DNA from 2 places in the Lapillicoccus jejuensis genome. Region 2 is predicted to be linked to the other one. Evidence: predicted binding sites of a transcription regulator. Region 2 holds the regulator's gene; the other holds the start of a gene.
What was found. Region 2 encodes HrcA, which represses chaperone genes, less so after heat shock. Its sites were predicted from a motif close to TTNGCACTCGNNNNNNNCGAGTGCNAA; they were not measured.
Positions count from the first base shown of each region.

Region 1: the regulator HrcA is predicted to act here: its motif matches at 3,116-3,142, upstream of groL (chaperonin GroEL).

Region 1 is NZ_VFMN01000001.1:2,121,859-2,129,190, forward strand. It holds gene FB458_RS10120 (endonuclease/exonuclease/phosphatase family protein) at 1-683, opposite strand, end outside; gene FB458_RS10125 (M48 family metallopeptidase) at 723-2,072, opposite strand; gene FB458_RS10130 (hypothetical protein) at 2,154-2,603, shown strand; gene FB458_RS10135 (HIT family protein) at 2,608-3,033, shown strand; gene groL (chaperonin GroEL) at 3,273-4,898, shown strand; gene FB458_RS10145 (hypothetical protein) at 5,219-5,590, opposite strand; gene FB458_RS10150 (DUF4031 domain-containing protein) at 5,733-6,506, shown strand; gene FB458_RS10155 (HD domain-containing protein) at 6,511-7,167, opposite strand; gene FB458_RS10160 (HelD family protein) at 7,182-7,332, opposite strand, start outside.
Region 2 is NZ_VFMN01000001.1:4,270,424-4,277,755, forward strand. It holds gene FB458_RS19830 (Gmad2 immunoglobulin-like domain-containing protein) at 1-195, shown strand, start outside; gene FB458_RS19835 (16S rRNA (uracil(1498)-N(3))-methyltransferase) at 212-958, opposite strand; gene dnaJ (molecular chaperone DnaJ) at 980-2,113, opposite strand; gene hrcA (heat-inducible transcriptional repressor HrcA) at 2,160-3,194, opposite strand; gene FB458_RS19850 (DUF3097 domain-containing protein) at 3,354-4,256, shown strand; gene FB458_RS19855 (DUF4870 domain-containing protein) at 4,377-4,784, shown strand; gene hemW (radical SAM family heme chaperone HemW) at 4,812-6,047, opposite strand; gene FB458_RS19865 (MFS transporter) at 6,076-7,314, opposite strand.

The DNA of each region.
Region 1 (7,332 bases), 2.1 Mb from region 2:
ACCACCTCGATCCCCGGCGTGACGAGCAGCCAGTCGATCTGCCCCTCGTCCGCCCCGTCCCGGCCCGGCACCCCGACGAACGTCGCCCGCCGCTGCTCCTCGCGCTCGCGCGGGGCGAGCGCGTCGACCAGTCCCGCCCCCACCAGCCGCCCGTACGGCGCACTGCGGCCCGCCGCCGCGTTGAAGTCGCCGAGGACGACGGTGGGCCCGCCCCCGAGCTCCTCGGCGACGAGCGCCGCGCCGAGGTCGCGGGCCGCCTCGCCGACGTGGTCGAGGTGCGTGCCGACGACGACGAACCGGGCGCCGCTCCCCGCGTGGTGCAGGTGGACCGTCGTGAGCATCCGCGGCAGGTCGGCGCCGGGGGCGACGGAGCCCGGCACGAGCGGGGTGGGCGAGAGCCACCGGTGCCGCACGTCGAGGACGGTGAGGGCGGCGGCGTCGTACACCAGCGCGGTGCACTCGTCACGGCCCCTGCCGCGCCGGCCCTCACCGACCCAGCGGTGGCCCGGCAACCGCCCGACGAGGTCGTCGAGCATCGCCGCCGACCCCTCCTGGGTGGCGAGCACGGCCGGCGCGAGCGCGCCAACGTGACGCGCGAGCACCTCGACCCGCTCCGCCCACGGCGGCGCCCCGCCGTCGTGCTCGGTCAGCAGGTTCCACGTCGCCACCCGCAGCTCGGTCACGCCCCCAGCGTGTCAGGCCGGAGGGCCGCCGGAGACCGGTCAGACCCAGGACTCGAGCAGCCGGTCGGTCAGGGCGCGGCGGCGCGTGCGCAGCAGCCCCTCGACCTCCCGGTCCACCGCGGCCAGCCGCTCCGGGGTCATCGTCGCCGCCGGCCCCGTCCGCGGCAGCCGCTCGAGCAGGTCGATCCGCAGCGCGGTCGGCGGGTGGCTCGCGTCGACGCGCACCGTCTCGTCGCGGGCGATCCGGCGCAGCCGGGCGGTCTCGCGGGCCGGCCGTCGCCCGGCGACGGCCAGTGCCGTCCACACGTCCTCGTCCCGGCGCAGCGCGGAGGACACGGAGGTGAGCCAGCCGCGCGGGTCGACCAGACCGGACAGGAGCGCGACGGCGCCCGGCGTCCCGGCGACCCGGGCGGCCGCCACGTCGGCGGCGTACTCGGCCCGCTGCGACGCGGACGCCTCGAGCCGGTCGAGCAGGACGAGCGCGAGGAGGGCCGGCACGGCGGCGAGCCGCTGCAGCACGGTGGCGAGCCAGACGAGGACGGGGCCGCCGATGAGCCCACCGCTGCGGTCCCACCGCGACCGGTAGCGCATGACGGCGACGTCGTACCCCGAGGGCCACAGCACCCGCAGCCACCCCCGCAGGACGAGACCGGCGGCGTGGACCGCGCGGTGGCCCCCTCCGCGCGGCAGGCAGTGGCCCAGCTCGTGGCCCAGCAGGGCGAGGCGGGCGTCCCACGACAGCCGACCCCAGAGCACGAGGCCCAGGGTGAGGTCGACGTGCCGCCCGTACAGCTCGCGACTCACCCACGCGTTGTCCTGCGTGCTGAGGCGCAGCCGGCGCGGCGGCACCACCCCCACGAGGTCCGCGACGTCGCGGACCAGCGCGTGCAGCGCGGGGGCGTCGTCCGGCGAGAGCTCGTCGGGTCCCGCCCCTCGGCCACGCTCCAGGGACGGGGGGACGAGACCGCGCAGCACGGCGGCGAGCAGCAGGACGAGCAGCACGGCCAGCGGCCAGTGCCAGAAGCCGCTGCCGCGCACGACCCACAGCAGGACGAGGCCGACCTGCACCACGGTGAGGGCCAGGACGACGACGGCGACCGCGACGGCGGCCCGACGCGGCCAGGGCGAGCCCGTGCCGCCCCCGGCGAGCAGCTCGGCGTGTACGCGCCGCGCGGCGCGGACCCGGACCCGCGCGGTCCACCGGGAGGCCCACGACGGCCCCGAGGTCGCGGGCTCGGGTGCCCCGACGAGGGCGTTCCACCCGCAGCCCTCGCACCACGTCACCCACCGCGGCCCCGCCGGCACGTCGCGGCGACAGTGCGGGCACAGGACCAGGTCGGGGTAGTGACCCGCGTCAGGCTCCGGAGCAAAAGGGTCGAAAAGGTGCACGGCCGCACCGTACGGGGTCGTGGGCGCGCCCACCCGCCCTTCGCCCCGCCCTCGTCCGGACGGCTGTGCGAGGCTGTCGGCATGGCGCAGTGGAGCACCCAGGAGGACCTGACCGCGGCGTACGAGACCATCGCCGCCTCGATCGACGGCTGGCGGCCGCCGGCGGTGCACGCCGTCGGGCTGACCAGCGCGACGTCGACCGAGGACTACGAGTTCGGGCACGTCAACGGGCCCGGCGAGGGCCCGCTGCCCGGGGTCATCATGGCCAAGACCGTGGGCCACGTCAGCGGCTCGGGGACCTACCCGATCGGGCCGGCCGAGCTGCGGCACGCCCTCGCGGCCCTCGCGCCCGCCGAGGGCGTGACGAGCAAGCCCCACCCCAACCTCGCCGCCTGGCGCCGGATGGTCCTCGAGCTCGAGACCAACCCGGCCCGCGGGCTCGTCGCGGTCTTCGTCGGCGACCTCGACGACCCGCCGGTCTCCGAGGCCGAGGTCAGCCTGCGCACCCAGCTCGCCTCGTCCTCCCACTGACCCCGTGCCGCGGGCCTGCCTGTTCTGCGCGATCGTCGCCGGCGACGAGCCGGCGACCGTCGTCCTCGACGAGGAGCGGCTGCTCGGCTTCCTCGACGTGCGCCCCGTCTTCCACGGGCACGTCCTGCTCGTCCCGCGGGTGCACGTCGACACGCTGCTCGAGCTGCCCGCCGACCTGCACGCCCCGCTGCTCGACGGGGCGCGGCGCCTGGCCCGGGCCGCCGTCGACGGCCTCGGCGCGCAGGGCACCATCGTCGCGATGAACAACACGGTGAGCCAGTCGGTGCCGCACCTGCACGTCCACGTCGTGCCGCGCACCAAGGGCGACGGCCTGCGGGGCTTCTTCTGGCCGCGGACCCGGTACGACGACCTCCAGCAGGCGGCCGACGTCGCGGCCCGGCTCGCGGCCGCCCTGCCGCCGCCGGACTGACCCGCCGGACCGACCCGCCCTACGGGGCGTCGTACGGGCGCCAGGGGTTTGCACTCTCCCCCCGAGAGTGCCAATAATGGCGTTAGCACTCGACCGTCCAGAGTGACAGTCGAGTGACCTACCCCGACCACCGTCGGTGAGGCTGGGCGAGGCGCGCGACAGGAGCGCGGTGACCCCGGTCGTCCGTCGCGGGCACCCCGGTGGTCTCCGAAACGATTCGCGTGGGAGGAACCACCCGAATGGCCAAGATCATCGCCTTCGACGAGGAGGCACGCCGCGGTCTCGAGCGAGGGATGAACGTCCTCGCCGACGCCGTCAAGGTGACCCTCGGCCCTCGTGGCCGCAACGTCGTCCTCGAGAAGAAGTGGGGCGCCCCCACGATCACGAACGACGGCGTCTCGATCGCCAAGGAGATCGAGCTCGACGACCCCTACGAGAAGATCGGCGCCGAGCTGGTCAAGGAGGTCGCGAAGAAGACCGACGACGTCGCCGGTGACGGCACGACGACGGCCACCGTCATCGCCCAGGCCATGGTGCGCGAGGGTCTGCGCAACGTCGCGGCGGGCGCGAACCCGATGGCCCTCAAGCGCGGCATCGAGAAGGCCGTCGACGCCGTCTCCGCCGAGCTGCTGGGCTCCGCCATCGAGGTGGAGACCAAGGAGCAGATCGCCGCCACCGCGTCGATCTCCGCCGCCGACGACCAGATCGGCGAGCTCATCGCCGAGGCGATGGACAAGGTCGGCAAGGAAGGCGTCATCACCGTCGAGGACTCCAACACGATGGGGCTCGAGCTCGAGCTCACCGAGGGGATGCGCTTCGACAAGGGCTACATCAGCCACTACTTCGTCACCGACACCGAGCGCATGGAGACCGTCCTCGAGGACGCCTACGTGCTCGTCGTCAACAGCAAGATCAGCAACGTCAAGGACCTGCTGCCCCTGCTGGAGAAGGTCATGCAGTCGGGCAAGCCCCTGCTGATCATCGCCGAGGACGTCGACGGCGAGGCCCTGGCCACGCTGGTCGTCAACAAGATCCGCGGCACCTTCCGCTCGGTCGCCGTCAAGGCCCCGGGCTTCGGCGACCGTCGCAAGGCCATGCTCGGCGACATCGCGATCCTCACCGGTGGTCAGGTCATCTCCGAGGAGGTCGGCCTCAAGCTCGACTCCGCGGACCTCGACCTGCTCGGCAAGGCCCGCAAGGTCGTCGTCACCAAGGACGACACGACCATCGTCGAGGACAGCTCGGACCGCACCGCGATCGACGGCCGCATCAACCAGATCAAGGCCGAGATCGAGAAGTCGGACTCGGACTACGACCGCGAGAAGCTCCAGGAGCGCCTCGCCAAGCTCGCCGGCGGCGTCGCCGTCATCAAGGCGGGCGCGGCCACCGAGGTCGAGCTCAAGGAGCGCAAGCACCGCATCGAGGACGCCGTCCGCAACGCGAAGGCCGCCGTCGAGGAGGGCATCGTCGCCGGTGGTGGCGTCGCCCTCATCCAGGCGACCGCCCGCGTCTTCGAGAAGCTCGACCTGCAGGGTGACGAGGCCACCGGCGCGAACATCGTCCGCGTCGCCGCCGAGGCCCCGCTCAAGCAGATCGCGGTCAACGCCGGTCTCGAGGGTGGCGTCGTGGCGGAGAAGGTCCGCGGTCTCGGCCGCGGCGAGGGCCTCAACGCCGCCACGGGCGAGTACGGCGACATGATCAAGGCCGGCATCACCGACCCGGTCAAGGTCACCCGCTCGGCGCTGCAGAACGCCGCGTCGATCGCCGGTCTCTTCCTCACGACGGAGGCCGTCATCGCCGACAAGCCGGAGAAGGCCGCCCCGGCGGCCCCGGGCGGCGGCGACATGGGTGGCATGGACTTCTGAGTCCTGCCTGCTCGCGCAGCAGCTGCACGACGGAGGGCGGTCCCCGCAGGGGGGCCGCCCTTCGGCGTGCCCGGGCCCGTACGGGCGTCGTCCGGGGACCTCTTCTTGCTGCGGAAGCGCCCGTGCGGGCCTGTCCGGACCGCCGGACGGGCACATCGGAAGCAAGAGGTCGTCCCTGCGGGGGCGTCGTCCGGAGACACGTCGGAGGGCGGCTCCCTGGGGATGGGAGCCGTCCTCGGGCGGGGGGGTGGGGGGTCCCCGCGACGGGCGTCGGTCGTGGTGGGCGGTGGGGGTGGCCCGGACCGACGCCGTCTGCCTCGCTAGGAGGCGGCCGCGCTGCCGGAGGAGGGCAGCACGGTGAACGGGTTGCGCCCGGCGGCGCGCTGGGCGGCGAACTGCGCCGCGAGGGGGACGTAGAGCACACCCGGCAGGACCGGGTCGCCCGGCTCGCGCCAGACGGGGACCTGCGCCACGTCGTCCCGGGGCTCGAGGCCGGCGGTGGGGGGCGTACCGGCGATCAGCCTGAGGGCGACGAGGCGCAGGACCTCGACGGTCCAGGCGCGGGCCTGGCGGGGTGGGACGACCGCGGAGGGGGAGTCGGTCGCCCCGGTGGTGCGGAGCGGGGTGGGGAGGATGGTGGGGAGGGACGGCACGAGCCGGAGCGCGGGCCGGGGGGTGGGGAGGGCGTGCATGGTGTGGGGGATCCTTGCTGTCGGCGTGGGATTCCGACAAGAACGACTGTAAGCACGATCACCCGCCCACGAGGTGGATAAAGCGGACAAGTAGCGAGAGGAGGGAGCGGGGTTCGTCCGTTCGGACGACCCGTCACCCGACATGCCCCTGTGGATCGACGCGCCCCTGTGGCCGCGGCACGGCACCGTCTTCGCCCACCTCGTCAGCGACGTCTCGCTCGAGGAGCTGCACGCCGGGGCGGAGCGGGCCGGGCTGCACCCGCGCTCGTTCCACGGCGACCACTACGACGTCGCGCAGGAGCGGTACGACGACGCGGTGCGGGCCGGCGCGACGCCCACCACCGGCGCGCACGTCGTCCGGCTGCTGACCGCCTCGGGGCTGCGGCTGCGCAAGCGGCGCGGCGACCGGCCGGTGGCGCGGGTGCGCGACGTGGCCGCGCCCGGCGGCGGGCTGATGGACGTCGACCTGCTGCTCTCGCCGGTGCCGCTCGACCGCGGCCGGGTGGTCGCCGTCGCCGTCCTCGTCCGCGACGACGACGGGCGGGTCCTGCTCGTGCACACCCCCGGTCGGTCGGCCTGGGGACTGCCCGGCGGGGGCCTCGAGGACGGGGAGACCCCGGCCGACGGCGCCGTCCGCGAGCTGCGCGAGGAGACCGGCCTGTCCCTCGACCCCGCCTCGCTCGCGGCGGTCGGCTACGAGCGGCTCACGGGTCGGCCCGGTCCCGACGGCGCGGTCGGGCGGTTCGGCACCGGCGCGGTGCTGCTGCAGGTGCTCGCCGGGTCGGTCGCCGCCGGCGACCCCGCGCCGCAGGCCGGCGACGTCGACGAGGCGCGGTGGGTCACGCCGGCCGAGCTCGGGGACCTCTGCGGCGGCGAGTTCTGGTGGCCGCTCGTCGTCGCCCTGGTCGACGCGTGACGCCTCAGCCGCGCAGCCGCGCCACCTCGGCGGTCACCTGGGCCCGCGCCCGGGCCTCCCACGCACTGCGCCCGTACGACGTCGCGTAGAGCGGCTCCTGCGCGAGCAGGGCCCCGAGCACCGCGGCGCGGCCGGTGGCGAAGGCGTCGTCCGGGACGACGGCGTACTCCTGCCGCACCTGCGCGGCGTACTCGAGGTAGCGCTCCGCCGGCGCCGACAGCACCCACAGGTCGGCGTCGTGGAACGCCGCGGTCAGCGGGTCGGCGTCCGCGCCCGCGACGTGGTCGGCCGTCATCGTCACGAGCCCGGCGACCCGCTCCACCACCGCGCCGTCGACTCCGACCCGCGGCAGCACCTCCCGGGCCAGCGCCGCGCTCGCCGCCTCGTTCGCGCCCGCGGGCGCGGCGACGTCGTACACCGCGTCGTGCAGCCAGGCCGCGAGCCGGGCGACGGGCGCGTCGACCGCGGCCAGCTCGCCCGCCTCCTCCAGCTCCTCGAGCGCCCAGAAGCACTCCACGAGGTGCCGGGTGGAGTGGTAGCGCCGGTGCGGCTCGCGCCACCGCGAGAGCAGGTCGGCGCCGACCGCCTGGACGGCCACCGGGTCGGCGTCGGGGGCGAGCACGGCGAGGTCCTGGGTCCACCAGGTGATGAGCGCGGGCACGGGGTGGCAGTCCGTCAGCCGGCCGTCGCGAGCAGCTCGGGCAGGTCCTGGCTGTGCAGGACGGTGAGCCCGGAGACGGCGCGGGTGAGGACGACGTACAGCCGCCGCAGCCCGGTCCGCTCGTCCGGCTCGTCGGCGGCGATCCGCGCCGGCTCGACGACGACG
Region 2 (7,332 bases):
TGGGTCCTGCAGCAGGGCGCGACGACGGTGCGGTCGGGGCACACCACGGCCTCGAGCGGCTGCCCGGTCCAGGGCGGCTGGTCGGTCGCGCTCGGCCCGCTGCCGGCGGGGGCGTACACCGTCCACGTCCGCGAGCTGTCCGCCGAGGACGGCGGCGTGCGCGGCGACCAGCAGGTGACGTTCACGGTGCGCTGACCCGGTCCGGGCCGGCTCAACGCCAGCGGCCGCGGGCGTTGAGGACCGCGAGCGCGGCCGGACCGGCGCTCGAGCTGCGCAGCACCTCCGGGCCGAGCCGGACCGCACAGGCCCCGGCGGCCTCGAACGCCGTCAGCTCGGCGGGCGTGATCCCGCCCTCGGGACCGACGAGCAGGACGACGTCGCCGGCCGCGGGGAGGTCCACCGTCGCCAGCGGCATCGTCGCGTCCTCGTGCAGGACCAGCGCCAGCGCCGCGCCCTCGACCCGCAGCCGGGCCCCGGCGGTCCGCACGACGGGCTCGACGAGCGGCACCCGGCCCCGGCGGGACTGCTTGGCCGCCGCGGTGACGACGGACTCCCAGCGCTCGCGACCGCGCTCCTCCTTGGCCCCGCGCCACTGGACGATCGAGCGCTCGGCCTGCCAGGGCACGACGACGTCGACGCCGAGCTCGGTCGCCGCCTCGACGGCCTGCTCGTCGCGGTCGCCCTTGGCCAGCGCCTGGACCAGGACGAACCGGGGCGCCGGCTCGGGGACGACCTCGAGCAGGGTGAGGCGGACGGCGAGACCGCCGTCCCGGCTGGCCTCGACGACCTCCCCGGTCCCCCGGCGGCCGGCGCCGTCGCTCACCAGCACGATCTCGCCCACGCCCAGCCGCACGACCTGGACGGCGTGCCGGGCCTCGGGACCGCTGACCCGCACGACGTCGCCGACGCCGGCGGCGCCCCAGTCGGCGGGGCTGAGCAGGAACAGGCGCTGGGTCACGGTGGCCCTCCGGTGGTCGGCTCAGTGGGCCCGGAACGCGTCCTTGAGCTTGCCGAGCAGCCCGCCCTTCTCGACCGAGCTGAGCCGGCCCTCGGGACGCTCCTCGCCGCGCAGGGCGGCGAGCTGGCGCAGCAGCGCCTCCTGCTCGGGGGTGACCCGGGTCGGGGTCTGCACGTTGAGGTGGACGACGAGGTCGCCTCGGCCGGAGCCGCGCAGGTGGGTGACGCCGAGCCCGCGCAGGGTCTGGGTGTCCCCCGCCTGCGCGCCGGCGACGACGTCGAGGTCCTTCATCCCGTCGAAGGTCTGCAGCTTGAGCGCGGTGCCGAGGGCGGCGGCCGTCATCGGCAGCTCGAGGGTGACGTGCAGGTCGTCCCCGCGCCGGACGTAGGTCTCGTGCGGCCGGACGGCGACCTCGACGTACAGGTCGCCGGCGGGGCCGGCACCGGGGCCGACCTCGCCCTCGCCGCGCAGCTGGATCCGGGTGCCGGTGTCGACCCCGGCGGGGACGCGCAGCGTGAGGGTGCGCCGGGTGCGCACGCGACCCTGGCCCGAGCACTCGAAGCACGGGTGCGGGATCGTCGTGCCGTAGCCCTGGCACGCCGAGCACGGGCGGCTCGTCATGACCTGGCCGAGGAAGCTGCGCTGCACCGACTGGACCTCGCCGCGGCCCTGGCAGACCGAGCACGTGACGACCGAGGTGCCCGGCTGCGTGCCCTCGCCGTGGCAGGTGCCGCAGGCGGCGGCGGTGTCGAGCGCGACCTCCTCGTCGGAGCCGAAGACGGCGGCGGCGAGGTCGATGTCGAGGCGGACGAGGGCGTCCTGACCACGCTGCTGGCGCGGCCGCGGGCCGCGTCCCGCCCCGCCGGTCGCGGCGCCCCCGAAGAAGGCGTCCATGACGTCGCTGAAGCTGAAACCCTGGCCGAACCCGTCGCCGCCCCCCGTGGCGAACGGGTCGGCGCCGAGGTCGTAGGCCTGCTTCTTCTGCGGGTCGGACAGGACGTCGTACGCCCGGGAGACCGTCTTGAACTGCTCCTCGGCGTCGGCGCCCTGGTTGACGTCCGGGTGCAGCTTCCGGGCCAGGCGTCGGTAGGCGCGCTTGATCTCCTCGGCGGAGGCGTCGCGCTGGAGACCGAGGTCCTGGTAGTAGTCGCTCACGGGTGGGAGGTCCTATCGGTGGTGCGTGTGGTTCGCGGGTGTCGGGTCAGGGGGCGAGCAGCTGGGAGACGTAGCGCGCGACGGCGCGCACGGCGGCCATCGTCGTCGGGTAGTCCATCCGGGTCGGGCCGAGGACGCCGAGCCCGGCGACGAGCTCGGACCCGGCGGCGTACCCGGTGGAGACGACCGACGTGCCCGTCAGGCCCTGGTGCTGGTTCTCGTGGCCGATGCGCACGGCGACGGTGTCGTGGTCCTCCCCGAGGGTACCCAGCAGCCGCAGCAGGACCACGTGCTCCTCGAGCGCCTCGAGGACCGGGCCGATGGTCTGGGGGAAGTCGGTGCGCAGCCGCGCGAGGTTGGAGGTGCCGGCGAGGACGACGCGCTCCTCCCGCTCCTCGGCCAGGGCGTCGTCGAGGGCTCCGGTCGCCGCGCGGACCAGGTCGCGCTGGGCCACCTCGAACCGCTCGGGCAGGGCGGTGAGCCGCGCCGCGGCCTCGGTGAGCGGACGGCCGGACGCCTCGGCGTTGATCTCGGTGCGCAGGCGGGCGACGACCGCCTCCCCGTCGGCCGTCGTGAGGTCGACGTCGCCGGTCTCGACCGTGCGCTGCTCGACCCGGCCGGTGTTGACGATGAGGACGACCAGGAGCCGGCTCGGCCCGAGCGGGACCAGCTCGACGTGGCGCACCGTGGACCGGGTCAGCGAGGGGTACTGCATGACGGCGACCGACCGGGTCAGCGAGGAGAGCAGCCGCACGGTGCGGTCGACGACGTCGTCGAGGTCGACGGCGCCCTCGAGGAAGCGGCTGATCGCCGTCCGCTCGGCGGGGCTCATCGGCTTGAGGGCGCTCAGCCGGTCGACGAAGAGGCGGTACCCGGCGTCGGTCGGCACGCGCCCGGCCGAGGTGTGCGGGGCGTGGATCAGCCCCTCCTCCTCGAGGACGGCCATGTCGTTGCGCACCGTCGCCGCGGAGACACCGAGGTGGTGTCGCTCGACGAGGGCCTTGCTCGCGACCGGCTCGGACGTCGCCACGTAGTCCTGCACGATGGCGCGCAGGACGGCGAGCCGTCGCTCCTCGCTCATGCCGCCTCCTGTCGCGTGCTGTCGCGTGCTGTCGCGCCCTGGTCCCGCGTCCTGGCACTCGTGCCGTCCGAGTGCCAATTCTACGCCGTCGACGGCGCCCCGCCGCAGCCCCGGCGGGTCGCCGACGTCCGGCGACCGCGGCCACCTAGCCTCGCCGGGGTGACTCCCCCTCCTCCACCCGCGACCCCGTACGGCGACCGGTACGGCGCCGACGTGCTCTCCGGCGACTGGAAGACGCCGAGGAACGGGCGCTCCACCGAGGTCGCCGCCGAGCCCGGCCTCGTCGTCGAGGACGTCGAGACCGGCTGGGTCGGCGCCGTCGTCCGCGTGGAGAAGGCCGGCGGGATCCACGTCGTCCACCTCGAGGACCGCCGCGGGCGCACCAAGGGCTTCTCGCTCGGGCCGGGGTTCCTCCTCGACGGGAAGCCGGTCGTCCTCACCCCGCCGGTGGCCGCCGCGCGCGAGCGGCTCGCCGCGGCCCGCCGTACGGAGTCGCGCACGGCGAGCGGGTCGGTCGCCGTCAGCGGGCAGCGGGCGCGGGTCGCCTCGGGCAGCCGGATCTTCGTCGAGGGGAGGCACGACGCCGAGCTGGTCGAGAAGGTGTGGGGCGACGACCTGCGGGTCGAGGGCGTCGTCGTGGAGATGCTCGACGGCGTCGACGACCTGGGCGCGGCCATCCGCGACTTCGGCCCCGGGCCCGGGCGGCGGATGGGCGTCCTCGTCGACCACCTCGTGCCCGGCTCGAAGGAGACCCGGCTCGTGCAGCAGGCGCTCGCGCTGCCGCAGGCCCGCGAGCACGTGCACGTCGTCGGGCACCCGTACGTCGACGTGTGGCAGTCGGTGCGGCCGGAGCGGCTGGGCTGGACGCAGTGGCCGGTCGTCCCGCGGACGATCGAGTGGAAGCACGGGATCTGCGAAGAGCTCGGCTGGCCGCACGCGACGCAGGCCGACGTGGCGCGGGCGTGGAAGCGGATCCTCGGGACGGTGCGGACCTACGCCGACCTCGAGCCGGCGCTGCTCGGTCGCGTCGAGGAGCTCATCGACTTCGTCACCGCCCCCTGAGGGTCGTCCCGGACGCGACCCTGACCGCACCCCGGACCGGGGTGTCGGACGGAACAGCGGCCGTCCGGCCGGCGTCACACTGCTGGCACCGTCCACCGACCCCTCGAACAGGAGCGCCCCATGTCCAGCGTCCCGCCCCCCGTCCCGCCGTACGGCGGCGCCCGACCGGCGATCAGCAGCGAGGAGCGCACGGCGAGCGTCCTCGCCCACCTGTCCGCGCTCATCGCCGCGATCGTCACCGCCGGCTGGCTCAGCTTCGTCGGCCCGCTCGTCATCTGGGCGATCTACAAGGACCGCAGCCCGATGGTCCGCCAGGCCGCCGCCGGCTCGTTCAACTTCAACCTCGGCCTGTGGGTGATGAACGTCGTCGCGTGGATCTGCCTGTTCACGGTGGTCCTCATCCCGCTGGCGATCATCCTCTTCCTCATCGCCAACGTCGGGATGGTCGTCTGGCACCTGCTGGCCGCCTACCGCGCGAGCCAGGGGCGCACGTACTCCTACCCCTTCCAGATCCGCATCCTGCACTGAGGCTTCCTGGAAAGATGCGTTCGGGGATCACACCCCGAGCAGGCGCCGCACCACGGTGTCGGCGAGCAACCGCCCGCGACGGGTGAGCACGACGCGGCGGTCGCGGACCGCGGACGTCCCGTCGACCAGACCGTCGGCGACCAGGCCGGCCACGGCCGGACGGCCGGCCGGTCGCAGGTCGTCGACCGGCAGCCCGTCGGCCAGCCGGACGCCGAGCAGGACCCGCTCGTCGTACCGCTGCTCGTCGGTGAGGACCTCGCGCGCCGCGGCCGGCGAGACGCCGGTGGCCAGCCGCTGGGCCCACCCGGCGGGGTGCTTGACGTTCCACCAGCGCACGCCACCGACGTGCGCGTGCGCGCCGGGACCGACGCCCCACCAGTCGCCCTCGGACCAGTAGCCGAGGTTGTGCCGGCAGCGGTTCGCCGGGGTGCGGGCCCAGTTGCTCACCTCGTACCAGCCCAGGCCGGCGCCGGTCAGCAGCTCGTCGGCGAGCTCGTACTTGGTCGCCTCGTCGTCGTCCTCGGGCGCGGGGACCTCCTCGCGCCTCACCTGCACCGCGAGCCGGGTGCCCTCCTCGACGACGAGCGCGTACGCCGACACGTGGTCCGGCTCGAGCGCGAGCGCGGCCTCGAGGCTGGTGCGCCAGTCGTCGACCGACTCCCCCGGCGTGCCGTAGATGAGGTCGAGGCTGACCTGCAGCCCGGCCTCGCGCGCCCACCCGACCGCGCGCGCGACGCCCTCGGGGTCGTGGGTGCGGTCGAGGGTCCGCAGGACGTGCGGGACGGCGCTCTGCATCCCGAGGCTGACGCGGGTGTACCCGCCGGCGGCGAGCGCCGCCAGACCGTCGCGGCTGACCGAGTCGGGGTTGGCCTCGGTCGTCACCTCCGCGTCGGGCGCCAGACCCCAGCGTTCGCGGATGCCGTCGAGGACGCGGACGAGGTCGCCGGCGGCCAGCATCGTCGGGGTGCCGCCGCCGACGAACACGGTGTCGACGGTCGGGGCCCGGTCGCCGAGGACGCGGGCGGCCAGGTCGAGCTCGGTGAGCGCCGCGTCGGCGTACGTCGTCGTGCCGGTGCCGGGCAGGCTGCCGTCACCGAGCTCGCTCAGCGTGTAGGTGTTGAAGTCGCAGTAGCCGCAGCGCACCGAGCAGAACGGGACGTGGACGTACATCCCGAACGGCGCCGTGCCCAGGTGGGCGAGGGCGGACCCGGGCAGCTCGCCCGTGGGCGGGGCGGGGTCACCGTCGGGCAGGGCGCTGGGCACCGGCCCAGTCTCCCCCAGGGGTGCGGCGTCATCCCGAGTGGGTGAGGACGCCGTACCGGGTCCGGGTGCGCAGGGCCCAGGTCGAGGCGGGCACGACGAGCACCCCGGCGAGCAGGATGATCCCGCCGAGCACGAGCCAGCCCGGACGGCCCCAGCCGATGCACAGCACCGCGACCAGCGGCGGCGCGGCGATCGAGGCCAGTGAGAAGGAGAGCCCGGCGAACCCCTGGTACTGGCCCTGCCGCTCGGCCGGCGCCAGCCCCATCTGGACGCCCCACTGGCCGCCGGAGCCGGTCATCTCGCCGACGACGTGCAGGCCGGCGCCGGCGAGGAGCAGGGCCACGGCGAGCCAGGCGGGCACCCCGCTCGCGAGCGGGATGACCGCGAACCCGGCCACGACCCAGACGCCGGAGCGGGCCATCAGCCGGGCGGCCGCCGGGACGGTGTCCGAGCCGCGCGCGAGGCGGACCTGGAACGCCGCGACGGCGACGGTGTTGACGAGCATCGTCGCGGCGACGACCCAGGTCGGCGCGGAGGTGTGGGTCGAGACCCACAGCGGGACGGCCAGCTCGATGACGAAGAAGTGCATCGAGTAGATGCCGACGAGGAGGGACACGACGGCGTACGGCGTGTCCCGCAGGACGGCGAGCCGCGGCTCGCCGACGGCCCGGGCGGGAGCGGGGGCGAGGTGCGGCAGTCGGCCGAGGACGAGCGCGGTCACGAAGAACGTCAGGGCGTTGACGACGAAGACGGCGAGGAAGGCCCAGCGGGTGTCGACGGCGAGGGCGAGACCGCCGAGGAGGGCGCCGAGCGAGATGCCGACGTTGGTCGTCGAGCGCAGGTACGCCTTGAACGCGACGCCGCGCCCCCCGGTCGCAGCGCGGGCGACGTACCCGTTGCGGACCGCCGAGGCACCGCGGTCCACGAGGGCCTCGAGACCGAGGACCACGACGAGCTGCCACGGGCTGCGGACCAGGGTGAGGCCCAGCGTGGCGACCCCGGTGAGAGCGATGAGGAGGCGCAGCACCTCGCGCGGGCCGCGGACGTCGCCGAGGTGGCCCAACGGGACCTGGGTGACGAGGGCGACCGCCGCTCCGACGCTGAGCGCGAGGGCGACCTGCGTGGCGGTCAGCCCGACGACCCGCGTGAAGTACAGCGCGGTGGTCGTCATGACCGCGCCGTTGCCGAGGGTGTTGACGAGGGTGGCGGCCGCGAGGACCCACAGGACCGGGTCGGTCGGGATGCCTCGGTGGGTCAGGCCGGTCACGGGCGCTCCTTAGATATC